DNA from 2 places in the Lederbergia sp. B243.17 genome. Region 2 is predicted to be linked to the other one. Evidence: predicted binding sites of a transcription regulator. Region 2 holds the regulator's gene; the other holds the start of a gene.
What was found. Region 2 encodes Rex, which represses fermentation and respiration genes when NADH is low (regulators of the CRP and FNR family bind a similar motif). Its sites were predicted from a motif close to TTGTGAAATATTTCACAA; they were not measured.
Positions count from the first base shown of each region.

Region 1: AC0TWI_RS16965 (cytochrome C oxidase subunit II) is a predicted target of Rex. The motif match lies at 1,932-1,949, and genes of this name have one in related genera.

Region 1 covers NZ_JBWBKF010000085.1:71,461-81,787, reverse strand. Annotated here, with positions in the region: gene AC0TWI_RS16975 (b(o/a)3-type cytochrome-c oxidase subunit 1) at 1-1,260, opposite strand, end outside; gene AC0TWI_RS16970 (cytochrome c oxidase subunit II) at 1,257-1,730, opposite strand; gene AC0TWI_RS16965 (cytochrome C oxidase subunit II) at 1,750-1,875, opposite strand; gene AC0TWI_RS16960 (Crp/Fnr family transcriptional regulator) at 2,056-2,742, opposite strand; gene AC0TWI_RS16955 (DUF4179 domain-containing protein) at 2,832-4,436, opposite strand; gene AC0TWI_RS16950 (RNA polymerase sigma factor) at 4,414-4,980, opposite strand; gene AC0TWI_RS16945 (response regulator transcription factor) at 5,441-6,115, shown strand; gene AC0TWI_RS16940 (sensor histidine kinase) at 6,112-7,581, shown strand; gene AC0TWI_RS16935 (hypothetical protein) at 7,642-8,763, shown strand; gene AC0TWI_RS16930 (metallophosphoesterase family protein) at 8,839-9,336, shown strand; gene AC0TWI_RS16925 (collagen-like triple helix repeat-containing protein) at 9,410-10,327, shown strand, end outside.
Region 2 covers NZ_JBWBKF010000072.1:182-10,508, reverse strand. Annotated here, with positions in the region: gene AC0TWI_RS13245 (CPBP family intramembrane glutamic endopeptidase) at 1-640, shown strand, start outside; gene AC0TWI_RS13240 (DUF4305 domain-containing protein) at 637-831, shown strand; gene AC0TWI_RS13235 (LLM class flavin-dependent oxidoreductase) at 840-2,186, opposite strand; gene AC0TWI_RS13230 (MetQ/NlpA family ABC transporter substrate-binding protein) at 2,199-3,044, opposite strand; gene AC0TWI_RS13225 (MetQ/NlpA family ABC transporter substrate-binding protein) at 3,076-3,888, opposite strand; gene AC0TWI_RS13220 (GNAT family N-acetyltransferase) at 3,891-4,430, opposite strand; gene AC0TWI_RS13215 (LLM class flavin-dependent oxidoreductase) at 4,427-5,443, opposite strand; gene AC0TWI_RS13210 (YezD family protein) at 5,546-5,710, opposite strand; SAM riboswitch class I at 5,784-5,890, opposite strand; gene tatC (twin-arginine translocase subunit TatC) at 6,054-6,809, opposite strand; gene AC0TWI_RS13200 (twin-arginine translocase TatA/TatE family subunit) at 6,825-7,001, opposite strand; gene AC0TWI_RS13195 (redox-sensing transcriptional repressor Rex) at 7,067-7,741, opposite strand; gene moaC (cyclic pyranopterin monophosphate synthase MoaC) at 7,797-8,285, opposite strand; gene AC0TWI_RS13185 (ABC-F family ATP-binding cassette domain-containing protein) at 8,411-10,327, shown strand, end outside.

The DNA.
Region 1 (10,327 bases), on a different contig from region 2:
CGACATAAGCAGCATGCCGACGGACCAGGTGATGATCTGGATGAACGCCAACTTTTGCAGGGATTTCGTAAATGTCCGGCCCGTCAAATAAGGGATGAGCCAGAATGAAACGCCCATGAACGTCATGGCAACAGGGGTTCCGACCGTGATATGGAAGTGGCCGACAACCCAAAGCGTATTGTGGATGAGCTCATTCAATTGGAAGCTGGCATTGATGATACCGCCGGCTCCGCCCGGGATGAAAAAGGCCATTGCAATAAAAATGGAGGTGAAACGGACATCCTTCCATGGCAGTTTCGTGAACCAGCCGAACAGCCCAGTGCCGCCTTTTTTCCTCCCGGAGATTTCAAACGTTGCGAACATCGAGAAGGCTGTCATCAAGGACGGAATGATGACCATGAACGTTAAGACAACCTGCAGGAACTTCCAGAAGCTTGAAATCCCAGGCTCAGTCAGCTGGTGATGGAAGCCGACCGGAATTGAGAACAAGATGAACAGAACAAAGGAAAAACGGGCCAATGAATCGCTGAACACTTTCGTTCCGAGGATTTTTGGCACGACCACATACCAAACCATATAGGCCGGCAGCAGCCAGAAATAGACGAGCGGATGGCCAAAATACCAGAAGAGGGAACGGCTCAGCTCTACATTGATTGTATCCACCCATCCGAATGCCCATGGGATGTACTGGAACACTACAGTGGCCACAACACCGAGACAGGCAATGATCCAAAGAATAATCGTTGAAATCGTCATAAAGGCGAACAATGGGCTCAATTCACCTTTATGCGCTTTTTTCCAGACCATATAATGGCCGACAAGCGCAAAGCTGCTGATCCATGTACCGACTACAAACAACGCTAGCCCGACATAATACCAGCCGCTTGCTTTTAGTGGTGCATAAAAGGTATACATGACTGATGCCTTGCCAGCAATAATCATTGCTGTAGCCAATACTGTACCTGCCAATGTGACGAGGAAGCCGATCCAAGAGAACAGCCATACTTTCGGCCCGAAGCTTCCGAGTGTCTTGCTCATGCCGGAAATGAAAAAGGCAAAGATGAAAAAAGTTGTGAAAATGAGTGCAAGCAAGACGCCATGCGCTGTCAGGATCTGATAATAATCAAGCCAGGCGGGCAGCTGCAACGCATCATTTCGAATAAAAACTTGCAGCAATCCGCAGAACGTACCGATCAGGAACGCCGTATAAGCGACCCCGACATTCCATAACGCCAGATTGCGATCACGTTTACCGATCATGGTTCATACACCTCAATCTCTGTTTGCATAAAATGGTGGCCAGTGCCGCAATATTCATTGCAAATCACCATATACTTTCCGGGTTTAGAGAACGTGTAGCTTTTCGCTGTTACCCGGCCGGGCACGACCATCATGTTGACTTTCGTATCGTGAATGGTAAAACTGTGGACGACATCGCGGCTAGTTAATGTAAAAATAATTTCTTTTCCGGCCGGAACTTTAATATTTGCCGGTTTGTAGCCAAACGCTTCTGCGACCATTACCACCTCATATGTGTTTTTATCAAGCTGCCTTACCCCTGGTTCGTCAAAGGGAGCAGTCTCATCAAGTTTTTCAGGATCAACCGTGTCCATCCCGCCGGCAGGGGTATGTCCCTGCGCAAAGGCTGTAACGCCAACAATGCTTAGAAAAATAACTAATGATAAAATACCGAATGTCAGCCAAATCTTTTCATATTTATGAAGATGCATTTTCTCCACCCCGCTTTCTTTATCTTGCTACGTACATACCGTAAACACTGAACCACATGGCAGCGATTAAAACCCCGACCGCGAGCACACTAATGAAGGTACCCTTCAAATTCGGCTCCCCGGAACCTTTCGACTTCTTGCCCATCTCGCAACCTCCCACTTTATTATGTAAAAAGCGTACATCTTTGGACATGCCGCTTACTGTGATAAATGTCACAATCGGCTGGTAGATTCCTATGCTTTCAAAAAATAGACAAAAAGAGCAGGAGGGAAGGGGAGCGGGCAAAAAAAAATCACCCGGCCATGGGTGATTTTTGCGGATCTATTAATCAATTCTGCATATATGGACAGGACAATTCTCACAGTGGATCTCATCCTTAAGATATTGAACATTATGGACGGAGATTTTGCCCCCGCTAATGGAAAGAATGCTTTCTTTTTTCAGTTCGCCAAGCAGGCGGTTTACAACTTCACGGCTCATCCCGCAAAAATTGGCAAGCTCCTGGTTTGTGAAGGCCATGTCGATTAGGATGCCGTCCTCTTTTTTAACGCCATAGCTGTTGGTAAGGCGGATGAGGGTGGAGTATAAGGCGCCTTTTTTCCCGTGCAGCACGAGGTCGCGGAATTTGGATTGGGTTTTTTGCTGGTACTCTCCCATCTGCTTCAAAAATTCGATATTCAGCTTGGGGTTCTCCAATAGCCCTTTTTCCAGGTCTTCTTTCCTGATCTTCGCACAGCTGCCGCTCTCCAGCACTTTTGCATGGACAGCATACTTCTGCGGAGTGCAATACAGCGTGAGCTCGCTGATAAAATCATTTTTTCCGCAGATCCGATAGGTGATTTCCCGGCCATCCGGTGTCAGCCGGCTGATCCGTACCTTGCCTGAATAAAGGAAATAGACGGTGTCCGCCAGATCCCCTTCCTGGAAAAGAAAGCTGTCTTTCTCGAATTCCTTGTCAATATGGTCAATTGTCAGCAATTCGTTCAATCTGCATCCCTCTTCCTCAAACATTTGCTTCCAGTATTATAACATTCGAATGTGCCCATAACAGCTGTTTTTTCAAAAGGAAGAGCCGCCCCGAATCGAGAGCGGCCCTCCGATTAATTGATCGGGATTCTCCATTCTTTTTCAAGCGGTTCATAGCGTGTTTCTGACAGCAGGCGCAATGTCAGTTTTTCTGGTGCTTTCTCGAGTCCGTAGACGGTCAGCAGCGTTGTCGTCTCCTGGCGTCCGTCCTTGTCGGGGTGTGTGCGTCCTCCGCTTCGGTATGTTTCGTACGCCTTTCCTGTACTGTCGACAAGCACCCATGACACCATTTCTGGAGCAAGCAACGTTTTGCTTCCTTCCATTTCAATCTGGAACGTTTTCTCTGCTCCGATCGGCATCAGGGATTTTTTCAAATGCAGCCGAGTATCCATCTCAGCTGCTGTGATGGTCATCTCATTTCCTTCATATTTGAATGTTAATGGCTGCTTGCCCAACTTTTTCGGCTCAAAGGTGATGGAAAAGTCAGCTGGTACGGTCTTGATCACCCCATCCAGAACGAATTGGAGCTTCCGCTCACCTCTTTGAGGGATAAATGATTCATTCCATGCAGTTTGGCCGAGCGCACCTAGACGATCACCAGTACCTTGGATCAGGCCATCGTCGGAGGAAGGGGCACCGATATAATTGGAGTGGCGGTAGACTGTTAGGCCCTTCTCATCTTCGATATGATATTGAATCTCTGTACCAGGGGTTGAGAATGGCTCTACGACCTCTTTTCCGTATTTGGCTTCCAGGCTTTCCGTTTTTTTCTCCACTTCACGAAGCAGGTTCTTGGAAAAACCTGTTTCATAGAAGATTTCACTTGAAGACGGGGCGAAGCGCGCTTCTTTCATTTTGATTACGATCCCGTTTGCTTCATGGGTGAAGCCGCTTAAGTCATGAGCCTTTGTTGCTTGCAGCGTCTCCTTCATATCAAGAGGGATTTCAAGCTTCCAGCTGCCCTTTTTTCCCGCGAGCTCCGTCAAGTCAAAGCCGACCGTGATTGTATCGGTCAATGTTTGGTCACGGAGCGAGAATTCAATCGTTCCGTAACCATCCTGCCGTCCCCAGCTTAGTCCGGATCTTTCAATCTCCTTGCCCTGCTCATCCAAAAGATAAAGCTTGTTGAAGTCCTCCCCAATCTCCAGTTCGTGGTCCTTCCGCTTGCCCCTCGCATCGAGCAACTGATAGGAGAGAGCGATTCTTGATGAATCGGCAACGACATCTTCCACCTTGAAGGTCAGGCCCTGATCGGTGACCGACTGATCGATTCGTTTGGCGAACCCTTCTTCTACCGCAATCTGTATCCCTTCGTCTACATTGACAGAAGAGAAGAACCCGCCGATCCATTGGGCGAATGCCGGGTTGAAAGCACTCATGATTCCGGCCGCTAGGAACAATCCAGCCGCCGCAACCGCTGTCCTTTTCAAAAATAGTAAGCGGGAACGCTGTTTTTTTCGCGGATAGGGATCGAGTCCTGCAAGGATGCCATCGGCAAAATCGTCAGGCAAAGCAGGTGCCTGTAAAGTGTCTTTCATGAATTCATCTTCCTGCCCGAATGCTTCAAGGATGAGGCGGCAGGATGCACAGTGCTCAATATGCAATGCCAACTCGTCCCTTTCCTCAGTGAGCAATCCGTCATAGAAGCGGGAGAGCTTATCGGCCGTTGGACATGTCATAAAAATACCCTCCTTCGCGTTTCACTTGGCTGCGCATTTTCTTTTTCGCCCGGTGCAGTTTATTTCGCACCGTCGAGAGCGGGATGTCCAGCAGCGTCCCAATCTCTTCATAGCTCAGTTCATTCGCATAGCGCAGCAGAATGATCATCCGTTCATCCTCGGGAAGCATGGAAATCAGTTTTTCCAATTGGCGGCTTTTTTCCTTTTTTAAAAAAATGACTTCCGGTCCGTCTTTGTTTTCCATCAGATCCTCGGTCACTTCGATTTGCGACATTTTAAACCGTTTCTTCCGGAATTCATCAAGGCAGTGGTTGATTGCGACCCGGTACATCCAGCTTGAGAATGAACCTTGGCGGTCATATTTGTCGAGCTGGCTGTATACTTTGATAAAGGCCTCCTGGACGAGATCCTGGGCATCTTGGGGATGCCTTGTCATCCGGAGAACGGTGGCGTACAGCGGATTTTTGTATTTATTGATAATGAGACCGAATGCCTGTTTATTGCCTGAAAGAATTTCTTCGACCCATTGGATTTCCTCTTGCATACCGGCCTCCTGTTTTTCCTGAACATGCGCATGTTCGTTTTCTCTTCATCCAGTATAACGGGTTTACTAGGAGAAAAATTTCAATTCTTTTGCAGAAGTCCATAAGAATCTGGAAACCGTCGCTAGTCAGGTGGGTCTCAGTATGAATAAAGGGAAGAGGAGGGATCATGTGGAAGTCTCACAACGCCTAACCTCTCTTTCGGGCATCATGCTCAAAGGGATCGCCTTGTAAATGAAATTTTGGTTACTGATTGTTCGTTATTATGCTAAAACGGTTTAATAGTGTTTAAAAAGGGAGCTTATTTATAGGCTCTTTTTTTCCGTTCGGTTTCAGCGCATAGCTCTTCGAATTTTCGAGGATGGCCGGACAGGCAATGCCCTTTTTATTCATCCAGCAATATTTCGGCAATAACTTTCCGGTAGAATAATAGATAGAAAAGATGAAAGCGGGGAAACGGCTATGGACCGGACGGTTTTGATCATAGAGGACGAGGACTCGATTCGCGAGATTCTCTCCTATTCGTTGCGGAAGGAGGGATACCGGGTGCTTTGTGCAGAGACGGGGAAGGATGGGCTGCGTTTGGCGGCCGGAACAGATCCGGACGTTGTCATTCTCGACTTGATGCTCCCCGATGCGAGCGGCTTTGATCTATGCAGGCAAATGAAGGAGTCAGGGAGTTCCCCCGTCATGATGCTGACGGCAAGGGATGATATTGTCGACAAGGTTTTGGGCTTTGAGCTTGGAGCAGATGATTACATGACAAAGCCGTTTGATATAAGAGAGGTAAATGCCCGGTTGAAAGCACTGCTCCGCCGTTCTGGGCAAAGCGCGTCTGTCTCAATTTCTCTCGGCGAGGGCATCCGGATCGAGCCTCGTTCTCATTCAGTCTATAAAGGGGATGAAGCCCTTTCTCTCAAGCCGAAGGAGTATGAGCTGCTGCTCTTGTTCGCCCAGAATCCCGGCCGTGTTTTTTCCCGTGAGGAAATCCTTGATACCGTGTGGGACTTTGATTATGAAGGAGATGTAAGGACGGTCGATGTCCATGTCCAACGGATTCGGAAAAAGCTTGGGAGTTCGGATTCAATTGAAACGGTGTTTGGCGTCGGCTATAAGCTGGGGAGAAGGCAAGTATGAAACTGAAAATCCGAAAGAAGTTTTTCCTTAGCTATCTCCTGTTATTTGTCTGTGCGGCATTGATTATCCACCAATTTATGAAAATATCATTGGAGGCGAATAGCCAGGCGCAGATTGAGGCGGAAATGACAAAGCTGCAGCATACAACAAGGGAGCATATCAAACAGTTTTCCAAGCTTAAAGAATCAAATGATCATTTATTTGCAGATTATGGAATAGACATCGCCCGTGACTTAAGCAGGCTGCAGAATCTCGGCGTTGCCCTCTACGGAACGGACGGCCGTTTTTTATATGAGGAGCTGCCGATTGAGCAAACTCGTCTCTTGGAGAATCAACAGTTCCAAAAGAATCTGGGCAGCAGCGATGCGCCTGAACTGTCTGCCGCTTTTGATAACAAGTCGGCTTTGTCCCTGCAGAAAAATGATCATGGGATTTTTGTTTACTTTGCCTATCCTCTATATATAGACGAGGAGTTTTACGGGGTGGTACGGTTTACTGGAGACTACACAGCCTTATTTCAGCAAAATGACCGGATCCTTCAGTCCTTCTCATTGTTCGCCGTCTGTCTGTTGATTGGAATCTTCATCATCTCCTTTTTGCTTACAAGCCAAATCATCCGGCCGCTGATCCGGCTTTCTAAGGCTACGAAAAGAGTTGCACAGGGAGACTATGAGGATGAGGTCATTGTAAAAACCGGTGATGAGCTGGAAGAGCTGGCCGACAATTTTAATAGAATGAAGAAAAGTGTAAAGGACCATATTGATATGGCGGAAGAAGAGAAGGAGAAAGTGCTTCATCTGGAAAAAAACCGGACAGCCTTTTTCCAGCATGTAACCCATGAATTAAAGACTCCGCTCTCGAGCATCTCCGGCTATGCACAAATTTTGGGACAGCCGGATTTCGATGATCCGGCATTTCTCCAGAAAGCAGCGAGAAAAATTACGGAGGAGAGCGAGCGGCTGAACCGGATGGTCGTCGAACTGATCGGCATTGCAAAAAAACAGGCTGCAGCCGGTTTGGAGGAACATCATCCACTTCCAATATTACCGCTTATCAAAGACGTCTGTGAGGACTTGGAGATGCAGGCAGAGGAAAGGGAAGTGAGCATTTCGATCAGCGGATCAGATTGGATGGTATGCGGAAGCCGGGATCAGGTCCAGCAAGTACTCATTAATCTTCTCGACAATGCGATCAAGCATGGAACCCGGGGCGGGGTCATAAACGTCGAGTCTGAAAAAGGCGTTATTACAGTGAAGAACCCGAGCAGCCCGCTGTCGGACTATATGCTCGAACATGCCTTTGAGCCCTTTATTTATACGAAAAAAAACGGCAACCATGGGTTAGGGCTGTATATCTGCCGTGAAATTGTTACAGCACATAATGGGACCGTATCAATCGGATACGAAAACGGGGAAACAATCCTTGTTGTTCGACTTCCGCCTTGGCAACAAGATGGCAATATCTGATCGGTAATCGGCAACATCCGCCCGCTATGATGGAGACATCAACGTAAGGAGGAGAAAGAAATGCGAATAAAAGGAATGGGACTTATCGTATTGGCGGGGTTACTTGGGGCAGGCTGTTCATTGCAGGGAGAAGCACAAACACAGAGCACGATCATCCTTAATGAGGATATGCAGCTTGAAAGCTCACTTGCCGACAGCCGGCTGAACGTACAGCGGGAGGATGACCTCGAAGTGTCGAAAAATGCAACCTATTGGGGATTCAAGGGCCAGGACCTGTATTACAATGAAAATGGTGCGCTGCACTGGCTGAATGCCGAGACAGGCGAAACAGAAAAGGTTGCGGACATGGAGGCATACGAGGTGCTGGATTCGGGGAAAATGGCGCTCTCTTCCAAGGGAGAGGAAATATACGTTCAAAATCTTGAAACAGGGAAAAAGCAATTCGTCACAAAAGGATCCCGGAACGAAACGTATAAAACGTACTTCACCGACAAAGACGGGACAGTTGCCACGCTGGAGTGGCGCTCCTCTGAAGAAGATGAGAAAGACAGCATTGTTTTTGATCTGTTCGACCCGGAAACCGGGAAAACAGATGAGTGGGATCTCAGTTCTTTCTTTTCCTTGAACAGCTTCACCTACAATTCACTGAAAAAAGACGGATCGCTCTATTTTGCCGCGGAGAATAAGGACGGAGAGTATGGGATTTACCAGATTGCCAGGGGCACAGTGCCCAAGACGGCAGTAGCGCTTAAAAAGGAAGATGCTTCTCTCCATCAATACGATATTCTTCAGGATGGAACCATTCTATTCGGGGGAAGTTATCAAGGGAAAAGCGGCGTTTTTCTGACAGATAAGGATGGCAAGAAGGTAAATCGCCTTGTAGCAGGCGGCCGGGATGAAGAAGGAGAATGGATTCCGACATACAGTTTGTCTCCTGATGAAACAAAAATTTTATTCGATACACCCGTCCAGGTGGAGAATGAATACAAAACAAATGTATACATGGGGGAAATCGTCGACGGGGAACTTTTGAATACGGTGAGAATCATGGAAAATGCAGATCTTTATGCAGTCGTGTCAATGAGCGGCAAATGGAGCGATGATTCGAACACGGCTTATATCGCCCAGCCGAAGGGAGAGAGCGACATCATCGGCAGTCTGGCAAAATTCAAAGTGGAATGAACGAAGAGCGGATGATCCGCTCTTTTTTTGTACGGCAAAAGGGTAAAGGAATTGAAAGAGAAAGGGGGATTGTCAATGAAAATTATCATTACAGGAGATACCCACATGCCGAAGAGGGCAAAAGCGCTGCCCTCACGTCTAGTCGAAGAATTGAAAACAGCCGATTTGATCATTCATACAGGTGATTGGCAGACGATGGACGTGTATGAGGAATTCTGTTCATACGGGCCTGTAGAGGGAGTGGCAGGGAATGTCGACAGCGAAGAGCTGATCGAAATGCTCGGCAAAGAGAAAATCATCCGGATCGGGGACTTTGCGATTGGCCTCACGCATGGCGACGGGAAAGGGAAAACGACGGAAAGACGAGCGCTCGATGTTTTTCAGGACGACCGTATCGATCTGCTTGTATTTGGACATTCTCATATTCCGGTTTTAAAGGAATCAGCGGACTGCATCCTCTTTAATCCGGGTTCCCCGACAGATAAGCGGAGGCAGGAGCAATACTCTTTCGGTGTACTTGAGATAGGAGAGAAAATCAGCCTGAACCATGTATTTTATAAAAAGAAGGAATAGTCAGTTTTATGGTTGGGAAGTTGGGTAGAGGAAAAAGGACCGGTGTATGTACAGCTGGAAGGAGGTGAGAACGATGAGCAGAATGATGTCTTCATTGTTGCTCGGGATCCTGATGCTGGCAGCAGTACCGGTGGCCGCTCATGGTCAGGAAAAGGAAGAACCGCGGCCCGGGCTGCTTAAAGGGACAGCGAGCGCACTAGGAACAACGTTGGAATCGGTCGGAAAAACGGTCGGCAAGACGCTGGAATCAGCTGGCGGAACAGTGGGAAAGGTGACCGCTGAAACAACGAAAGGCCTGTCAAATACTGTAGGCAATACCGTTGAGTTTACAGTGGAAACGGTCAATGACCTATCTCAACCGCTGACCAGCAAACCAATCACTTCCGCCTTAAAGCGGACAAATAAATTAGTGGACGATACAGTGGACAATACGCTCCCAACCGCTGAGACAGCTGTACAAGGAGTGAATAATACGGTCCAGACCGTCACTTCTGAAACTGTTAACACTGTCCATACATCTGTCGATTCTGTTACAGAGGCATTGCCGGAGATTCCTGTTGTCACGCCTGTCGTAAAAGAAGTACATAGCTCCTCGAAAGAACTGACAGGAGTTGTACAAACGACAGTCGAGGGTACGAGTGCCGTACTGGAAGGAACGGTCGGAGGGGTAAGTGAGGCGGTAAAGGGAACGGTGAAAGGTGCAGGAGGGCTGTTGGAAGAAACAGTTGATCATGTGGTAAAGCCGCTGCAGCCGTCACCCGATATAGAGGAAACGGCTCCTGATGCCGAGACTTCGGTTCCACAGGTGAAAAATCCTCCGCAGGCCGTGCTGGAAACCCCTGCCGGACAGCAGGAGGATGCTCCGCAGGTTGGACAGAAAACGGAGGAAAATAAGATTATGCCGGTGAAGCCAATCCCCGCAACTCCGGGAGAAAGTGAGCAAGAACGAGTGAAGGCTCCGATTCAGTCTGAAAAGCCTGAGGAACCGGCA
Region 2 (10,327 bases):
AGTTGGCGAGGATGCGATGAGACTTTACGCCCCCGGAATTTGGACCGTGTTCAGCTTCCTCGTCGGGCTTGTCATCATTTTGTTGATGCTGAAAAAAAGCGGGCCTGTAACAAAGTTGGATCATTCTGAGCCAAAATCGCTTGGCCTGTCCATCTTTTGGGGAATCGCAGGTATTTTCCTTGCATTCATTGCTCAGGCGATTGCCATTTCGATTGAGCAGCAGATCGGTATCGAGCCTGGCTCGGAAAATACTCAGGATTTGCTTGAAGCAGCCAAAGGCTTTCCATTATTGATTCTTGTCATATCAATCATCGGGCCAATTTTGGAGGAAATCGTCTTCCGCAAAGCGATATTCGGCATGCTATACAATCGATTCCCGTTCTGGGTTTCCGCTTTGATCAGTGCCGCTCTTTTCTCCGCTGCCCATCAAGAGTTCAAGAATTTCTTATTATATGCCGCCATGGGCTTCGTGTTTGCCTTTCTCTATGTGCATACGAAACGGATCATCGTACCGATTATCGCCCATGTGATGATGAATACGCTCGTTGTTGTATCACAGCTTTTACTGGCAGATAAGATTCAGGAATATCTCGAGAAAACGGAGAAAGCGTTCGTTTGGCTGGGAGGTCTCATCCAATGAGAGTATCCCCGCTGTTCACTGGATTCTTTTACCTGCTGCTTGGTGCCATTTTCACTGTGTTCGGCATCATTCAGGTACAGGCAAACGGCTGGACGTTTATCACCTATACACTCGCTTTCTTTGCCACGATTGATTTTGGTGTCGGCCTGAAGCTGGTCGGACTCCATTTTCGCCTTAAAAGAAGAAAATAAACCGCCGTTCAACTGCGAACGGCGGTTTTCTCATGCCGGTTGGCCGGATATGGCAAACCGAGATGCTCCCGGAGCGTGCTCCCCTCATACTCTGTGCGGAAAACGCCCCTGCTTTGCAAGATCGGTACGACCTTGTCGACAAAGTCGTCCAGATCCCTCGGCAGTAACGGGAACTGGAGCATGAAACCGTCTGCCGCCCTTTGGACAAACCATCTTTCCATTTCGTCCGCGACCTGTTCTGCCGTTCCGACGAAGGCATCGCGTCTTGCAGCGCCGAAGAAACGGGTGTACAGGTCGCCGACTTTCAGCTCTTCCTTATCGATGATTTCTTTCATTTCAAGGAACTGGCTCTGGATGCTGTTCACTTCCGGAAATACGACCTCTTTGGCCGGTGTGTCGAGGGAGTAGCCGGAAAAGTCCACATTGCCCATATAGCCCGAGACGAACTTCAAGCTTTCATAGGGATCGATCAGCCTCTGCAGCTCTTCGTATTTAGCGCAAGCTTCTTCCTCCGTCTCGCCGATGATCGGGGAAATTCCATGGAGAATATGAAGCGCCTCCTCTTTTCTCCCGATTTCGCCGAGTTGTGACTTGAGCTTGCGGTAAAAGGCTTTTGCCTCGTTGATGTTGTCCCAATGGGTAAAGACGACCTCCGCCGTGCGTGCGGCAAGTCTTTGGCCGGGAACCGAAGCCCCTGCCTGGATAATGACGGGCTGGCCTTGCTTCGACCGGGCAATGTTGAGCGGGCCCTTCACTTGAAAATGCTCGCCTCGGAAATGCAGTTCATGCAGCTTTTTTCGGTCGAAAAACCGGCCGCTTTCCTTGTCATATGGGAAGGCGTCGTCCTCCCACGAATCCCAAAGCCCTTTGACGACATCGACGAATTCCTCTGCCCGCTCATAGCGGCGGTCATGCTCCCAATGCTGTTCCCTGCTGAAGTTTTGCGCTGTTTCCCCAGTGGCATCCGCTGTCGTGACGACGTTCCAGCCGATCCGGCCGCCGCTTATATGGTCAGCCGAGGCAAATTGGCGGGCCAGCACATACGGTTCGCTATAGGTCGTCGATGCCGTGGCTCCCAGTCCGATTTTTTCCGTTGCGGCCGACAGGGCCGTAATGAGCACGACGGGATCGAAACGGTTCAGGATCTGCGGGTGGGATTCCTGATTGATCGCGAGACTGTCGGCGACAAAGGCCAGGTCGAATTTGCCTTTTTCTGCGGTTTGCGCTAAAGTTTGCAGCTCTTTGATATCAATGCTCGCTGCCGGGTTTGCCTCGGGATGGCACCAAGAGCTGACGTGCATCCCTGAGCCGATCAAGTACAGAGCGAGCTTGATCTGCCTTTTTCCATTTGCCATGTCCTTCTCCTCCTACTTTTTCGTATACGTGTCCTTGTATGTGCTCAATTCCACAAGGGTGATGAAGGTAGGCAAGTAATTGCCCTTGTATTCCTTCTCAATGAATTTCGCCGTCTTTTCCATTTGATAAATCTCAACGACCTGTTTCAGTCTTTTCTTATCTTTGTCTTCCTTTCTTGCAGCGATAATATTGATATAAGGTTTGGCTGTCTCGTTTTCATGGATGAGTGCATCCTTCAGCAGCAAGTCTGCTTCCATCGCCGTGCCATTATTGATGACAGCCGCTGCCGTATCTTCCATGACTCGAGGGGCGCTCGCTCCCTCTACAGGTACAATTTTGATGTTCTTCAAGTTTTCTTTAATTTTATCTTCTCCGCCAAACCCGTCAAAATCGTCGACAACCTTGATAAAACCTGCGTCCTGCAACAGAAGGAGTGCCCTTCCCCAGTTGGACATGTCATTCGGGACGGCAATCTGCGCACCTTCCGGGATACCGTCCAGTGATTTGTATTTAAAAGAATACAGACCGAGCGGGGCGATGACGGTCGTGCCGATCGGAACGAGTTCAGATCCGGTGCTTTCATTGAATGTATCCAAATAGGCGACATGCTGGAAGGCGTTCAAATCAATATCCCCATCCGCCAGAACCTGATTTGGATCAACCGCCGAGGAAAAGTTGACGACCTCAATGTCAATCCCCTCTTTTGCAGCTTCCTCCTTCAAATAATTCCATATTCTCAGCTGGTTGCTCCTGATCCCTACCTTGATTGGTTCGTCATCTGCCTTCGTTTCGCGATCCGAGCAGCCGCCCAGTGCCAGCAATGTTAATATCAAAATTGATAACATCCACTTTTTCAATGGTCTTGCTCCTCTCTCTTTCCTTGCTGTTTTAAAAAGCAGGAACGACGGCTCCCTCATATTTTTCCAGGATAAATTCCCTTACCTTCTCAGTCGTCAGTGCGGCAGCAAGCTTCTGGATCGCTTCGTCGTCCTTGTTATCCGGCCGAGAGACAAGAATATTAACGTATGGCGATTCATTCCCCTCGATGATCAATGCATCCTCCATCGGTTTGAATCCGCCTTCTAACGCATAATTCGTATTGATCGCCGCCGCTTCCACATCATCAAGGGAATGGACGAGTACAGCTGAATCGACGGGAACAAATTCAATGTTTTTCTCGTTTTTTACAATGTCCCCGAGCAGATAATCCCCGGATTTTTCCTTTAGTTCAATCACTTTATGGGCAGCCAGCAGTTCCAGAGCCCGGGAAAAGTTCACCGGATCCTTTGGCAATGAGACTTTCGCTCCTTCGGACAGGTCTTCTATCGAGTCGATTTCTTTTGAATAGACGCCGAACGGCTCAATATGAATGCCTTTTACTTCAACCAAATCCAGGCCGCTGTCCTTATTCACCTGGTTCAAGTACGGCGTATGCTGAAAGAAGTTGACATCCAGTTGGCCATCTGCTGTCTGCTGATTGATCTGAATGCCGTCGCTCACAATCGACACATCCAGCTTGATCCCTTCCTTTTCCAGCTCCAGCTCGATGAATTCCAGAATTTCCGCATGCGGCGTGGAGGAAGCGGCGATTTTCAGAACGGTCTCTTTGCCTTCCGCCGACGTCTCCTTCTTGGCAGCGGCACAGCCCCCCGTCACGCTTAATACGGCAACTAGCAACAGTCCAACAACACGGTTTTTCAATTTCATCTTTCTTCCCCCTTATTTTGAATGTCGTATCGATAACATTTGATCGGATAGTCACCGCCGGCAAGGTCATAGCACGGCTCACGCCGGTAACCGAAAGCTTCGTATAGTTTTACAGCCTTTTCCATCGTGTCGGTCGTATGCAGAAAAATACTCTTTTTACCGCACTCTTTTGCATGTTGTACCGCTGCAGTGAGGAGCTTTCTTGCGGCTCCCCCGCCCCGCGCATCCGGATGCACGCCGAGGAAGCGGATGATCGGGGAGTCGATTGTGAGCGGCCAGTCTCTATAGGCGATGTCAGACGAAGGGAACACCTGGATGCTTCCAACAATCCGACCCTCCTGCTCAGCGATAAACACGCGGCCCTCATCGGAGCGGCCGACAGACAGGACGAGCTCTTTTGCATACGCCGGCCACTTCTCCGGGCCGAATATCCGTTTGAACTGCCAGTAGCTCTCCAAAAGCATCCGCTGAACCTCTTGCCTTTCACCGATCGCCATTTCCCGGATCAAAACGGTATGCTCCACTGTGCTTTTCATATGAACACCTCTTCCTCTAAGAATGATTCCTTGCTTATCGGTTCTGGCCGTAACAGTTCAAACGATCGGTATCGTTCCGCCTCTCTGCGAATCGGTGTGTGAAGAATGAATTCATGGATACCGTAAGCGTGGTGCAGCCGGTCCAGCTCTGCCTTCACCTCCTCTGGCGATCCGGCAATCATTCCCGCTTCCAAGCTTTCCGTCTCAAACGGCTCCTTCGCCTGTTCTCCATAGGCAAGCACTTGTTCATAAGATTGGACGGTCAATCTTGCACTGTTTCGGGGTTTGATGGCGAACAGCCTGTTTTCCTCGGCAATTTTTTTCGCTTCCTTGCCGTCCGAGGCTGCCAGCACAGAAACGGCAGCGACGATTTTCCCTTCCGGGTAGCCTGCGGTATACGCGGAGACTGCTTCCTTCAGCACATCCTCACCGCCAGCAAGGAACTTCGCAAAAACGAGATTGACCTTTTCCTTTGCCGCCAATTCGGCGCTGGACGCACTGCCTCCGAGCAGGAAGATTTCCGGTTTAACGGTCGGCTGTGGATAAGCCTGGATTCCCGCAAGCCGATGGTCTTCTGCGACATTTTGGTCAACAAGCTGTTTTAAGAATGATAGTTTCTCTTCAAAGCTTGCACCGACTTGGCCATCGCGCAGTGCTTCGGTGGATAGCGGGAATCCCCCTGGCGATTTCCCAACTCCGAGATCCACTCTGCCAGGGGCAAGTGACGCCAAGACGTGAAAATTCTCGGCTACTTTATAAGGGCTGTAGTGCTGCAGCATGATTCCCCCTGCTCCGATTTTGATCGTGCTCGTGCGGGCGAGCAGATGGGCGATCAGCACCTCGGGGGATGAGCCGGCAATCCCCTTCATCTGATGATGCTCTGCCACCCAGAATCGGTCGTACCCCCATTCCTCTGCCTTCCTCGCAAGCCTCGTCGTCTTCTGCAATGCGTCCGCCCCTGTATCTCCGGGGAATACCGGGCTTTGATCCAGAATTCCTACTTTGTAGGTCATGGCTTCTCCCTCCTTTGAATGAAAAAAAGACATCTCACCACCTTTAATAAGGATGGGAAGATGCCTTTAGTTGTCTAATCGGCTCTCTTTATTTTTTGTGATTTACAATGATTTTCGTTCCTTTGCCTTGAGCGGGTACCGCTTTTTCTCCGTTGTCTCAATCTGAGTGATCTGCCCTTCGTGCACAGTGATGACAAGTGATCCATATTCGAGCTTTTGCAAGGCGGCCATAATGTCCTTCAGCACACTTGCCTTTTCAGTTGCCATTCGCATCCCTCCAAGTGTAAAAAAACCTCTTCTGAAAATAAGAAGAGGTTTGGGTCCATAAAAAAATGGTCTCTTCTTATCTTTCAGGCATTGCTCATACCTGCTGGAATTGGCACAGTACCTAATAGGTCTGCTGCCGAGGCTTCAAAGGGCCAGTCCCTCCACCTCTCTGGATAAGAAAACTCGTATTCAGTTGGCTGATGCTCTCCGTGTGGGAGTGACCTCATCTTACCCCAAGCAGAATCTTCCGTCAATAGGAAAAACAATAAGTTTTTTAAAATCCGATTGGTTTACTTGTATTTATCGCAAAAAAAACAGCGTCCCCTCTTCAGGACGCCGGTTTCTATTCTAGATTGGATTCACGTTTCCGTTGTTCTTCTGCAGCCAGCACTTTCCGGTAGCCGACTTTCGCCACACCAATGCTGATTTCATAAAGGATGAGCAGCGGCACCGTCACCATCATGTGGGAGACCACATCAGGCGGCGTAATGAAAGCTGCAATCACCAGCAGAATGAAATACGCGTATTTGCGCGTCCGGATCAAAAAGTCCGGTGTGATGATTCCGAGCCTCGTCAAGAAGAGCATGACGACAGGCAATTGGAACAATAGTCCGAACGGAAGTGTAATTTGAAACAAAAATTGGAAGTATTCATTGATGCCAATCGTCGTTTGGATGTCCATGTTGCCGGACAAACCGAGCATAAACTTGATGACGAACGGAAACAGGACAAAATATGAAAAGGCAACCCCTGCGATAAAAAGGAGAAATGCAAACGGGATATAGGCTAATGTTGCCCTCCGCTCCTTTTCCAGCAGACCGGGAGAAATGAATGACCATAGCTGGTACAAAATAACCGGTGATGTCAAAATGATTCCCATGACAAATACCATTTTCATATAAACTTTGAACGGATCGGTTACCCGAAATGCGTTCATCGTCAGCTCACTTGCTATGTCCGCATTCTGGACGATGCGGATCAGCGGCTGTGCAAAAAAGAAACTGGCGATTACTGCCAATACGAAGAAAACGACTATGATGATCAGCCGTTTTCGCAGTTCGCCTATATGTTCAAAAATCGTCATTTCATTCTGACTCATAGTTGTTTCATCCTATCATTGGCCGGCGTCTTTTTTGTCCTTCTCATCATCTTCACCCAGGCCCTTTGTTGCGTTCTTAAACTCACGCAGCGTATTGCCGGCAGCCTTGCCAAGCTCAGGTAATTTTTTCGGGCCAAAAATCAATATTGCGACAAATGCAATGATCATCAAGCTTCCTGCACCTGCTCCCATTGCGCCCACCTCCTTCTAATAGATATAGTGTAACGGAAAACAAGCCTTTTGGCTATCTGCAGTTTTTATATATCCTGTGAATTTTCCGTGTCGCCGCTCTCTTCATTCGTATAGTTTTTCAAGAAGTAGATGAGCGACTGCAGTTCGACTGCCAAATCAATGTGGTGCACCCGAATCGATGGCGGCACCGACAGCCTCGCTGGCGTGAAATTAAGAATTCCTTTTACATTCGTGTTCCTCAGCCTGTCGGTAATCGGCTGCGCTGAACTCGCCGGCACGGTCAGGATGACAGCAGAGACATCCTCCCGGACCAGTTCCTTCTCAAGATCGTCCAGGTCAAAAATCGGCACCCCGCTGATCTTCTTTCCGACCTTATCCTTATCGACATCAAAAGCCATCGAAATCTTCGTGCTGTTGTTCTTTTGGAAATTGTAGTTCAGAAATGCCGTCCCCAGGTTTCCGACTCCGATCAATGCCACTTTGGCGATTTCATCCTGATCGAGGGTCTTCCGGAAAAAGGAGAGCAGATAGTTTACATTATACCCATAGCCCTTTTTTCCAAGCGCTCCGAAATAGGAAAAATCCCGGCGGATCGTTGCAGAGTCGACCTTAACAGCTTCGCTCAGCTCTGCCGACGAAACACGCTGCTTTCCAGAAGCATGCAGATTTTTCAAGAACCGGTAATAGAGCGGCAGCCGCTTCGCCGTTGCCTGCGGGATTTTCGTCTGTTCGTCATTCATTTATTTTTCCTCCAAAAAGCCAAAGGATTCCTTGCCTGCTGCAAAGAACCGACTGTCAGATTTGGCGCTGATAATCTTTTCCGGTCGAGCCGCCCGTTTTTTCAATCAAAAATGTTGGACCAATGACCATTCCTTTGTCGATCGCCTTGCACATGTCGTACACTGTCAGGGCTGCTGCCGATACAGCGGTCAGGGCTTCCATCTCCACGCCCGTTTTGCCGAACGTCTTGACGGCTCCGCGGATGAGAAGACGCCAAGACATGTCACCCTTCACCCATTCAAAAGAGATGTCGATCCCTTTGAGCGGAATGGGATGGCACATTGGGATGATGTCCCATGTCTTCTTGGCGGCCATAATGCCCGCCACTTGAGCGACAGCCAGTACATCGCCCTTCTTGATTTCCCCTGCCTGTATATGTCTATATATTTGTTCATTCACTTCTATGCTTGACTGGGCGATTGCCGTCCGGACTGTATCCGGTTTCGAACTGACGTCGACCATTTTCGCCCGGCCTTCTTCGTTGAAATGCGTCAATTTGTCCACAGCCAACACCTCCTTTCTATCATACACTATTTCCCCCGACCTGTCTTTTCCTGACCGAAAAAGGCGATGATTGCCGAGAATGGTGGAAATACGGTACACTTGCTATGAAACTAGAGGTGAAAATTATGATGCTTCTTCAGGTGCAGCAATTAACAAAATACTTTGGTGCTGAACTGATTTTATCAAATATAAAAATGGAAATTCAGCTCCGCGACCGGATTGCCCTTGTGGGTCGCAACGGGGCGGGCAAGTCGACCTTGCTGAAAATGATTGCCGGGCAGCTCTCCTATGACGGCGGGAACATCATTAAGCCGAACGAGGTGACCATCGGCTATCTGGCACAGGACAACGGCCTGGAATCTTCCCTATCGATCTGGGATGAGATGCTGACGGTCTTTGAGAATCTTCGCAGCATGGAAAAGAACATTCGCAGGATCGAGCTTGACCTGTCCAACCCGTCGATCTATGAAGATGCCGGGCAATATGAGAAGCTGCTCGCAGAATATGATAAATTGCAAGTGACCTTCAAGGATGCGGGCGGCTACCAATACGAATCGGATATCCGCTCGGTCCTCCACGGCCTCCGCTTCTATCAGGAAGATTACGGGATGCAGATCTCGTCCTTGAGCGGCGGGCAGAAAACACGCCTTGCCCTTGCCAAGCTGTTGCTGACGAAACCCGATGTACTGATTTTGGACGAGCCGACGAACCATCTCGACATCGAAACGCTCTCCTGGCTTGAGCAGTATTTGCAAAGCTACGCAGGCGCAATCCTAATTGTTTCCCACGACCGCTATTTTCTCGACAAAGTGGTGACACAGGTTTATGAATTGTCCCGCCACCACGTCAAAAAGTTCCATGGCAACTACAGCAAATACCTGGAACAGAAAGCGGAAAATTTTGAGCGGGAAATGAAGCTGTATGAAAAGCAGCAGGATGAAGTTGCGAAAATGCAGGAATTCATTCAACGGAATCTCGTTCGTGCGTCAACGACAAAACGGGCACAAAGCCGGCGGAAACGGCTGGAGAAGATGGAACTGATGGACAGGCCGGCCGGCGGGGAAAAGTCGGCCACTTTCTCTTTTGGAATCGAACGGCAGAGCGGGAACGATGTCATGAGGGTGGAGGATGCAGCGATCGGATACGGGGAGGAATTGTTGGCGAAGGGAGTTAATTTTTCCATCACCCGCGGCGACAGTATCGCGCTTGTCGGGCCGAACGGTGTCGGAAAATCAACACTTCTCAAGACGATTCTCGGCAAACTGCCGCTGCTTTCCGGTCACATCCGCAAAGGAACGAACGTGTCAATCGGTTATTATGATCAGGAGCAGGCCAACCTCTCATCGAATAAATCGGTACTTCAGGAATTATGGGACCGCTATCCGTTGAAGGAAGAGAAAGTGATCCGGACCGTTCTCGGCAACTTCCTTTTCAGCGGAGATGACGTGCTTAAAACCGTCTCAACGTTGAGCGGCGGGGAAAAAGCACGGCTCGCCCTCTCGATTTTGATGCTTGAGCAGGCCAATGTCCTTATTCTTGATGAGCCGACAAACCATTTGGACCTTGATAGTAAAGAAGTGTTGGAAAATGCGCTTGTCGATTACCCGGGCACAATCTTGTTCGTCTCCCATGACCGTTACTTTATCAACAGGATTGCCACGAAAGTGCTCGAGCTCTCCCCTGACAGCACAACCGAATATCTTGGGGACTATGACTACTATGTGGAAAAGAAGGAAGAAACATTAGAGCTGGCAAGGCTTGCCGCTGAAGCGAAAAAAGGGGCGGCAACAGAAAACGTCCCGGCAGCGAACAAACAGTCCTACCAGTTGGATAAAGAGCAGAAGAAACTCGAACGCCAGAGGAAACGAAGAATCGAAGAGATCGAAGGACTGCTGGAAGAGCTGGAGGGCCAGGTCGCGGAACATGAACAGACACTCTGCGAGCCGGACATTTTTGAAGACCATGAGAAAGTAATAGAGCTGCAGCAGACGATTGACGCCCTTCAGGAGAAGATCAGTGTTTTAATGGATGAATGGGCGGAG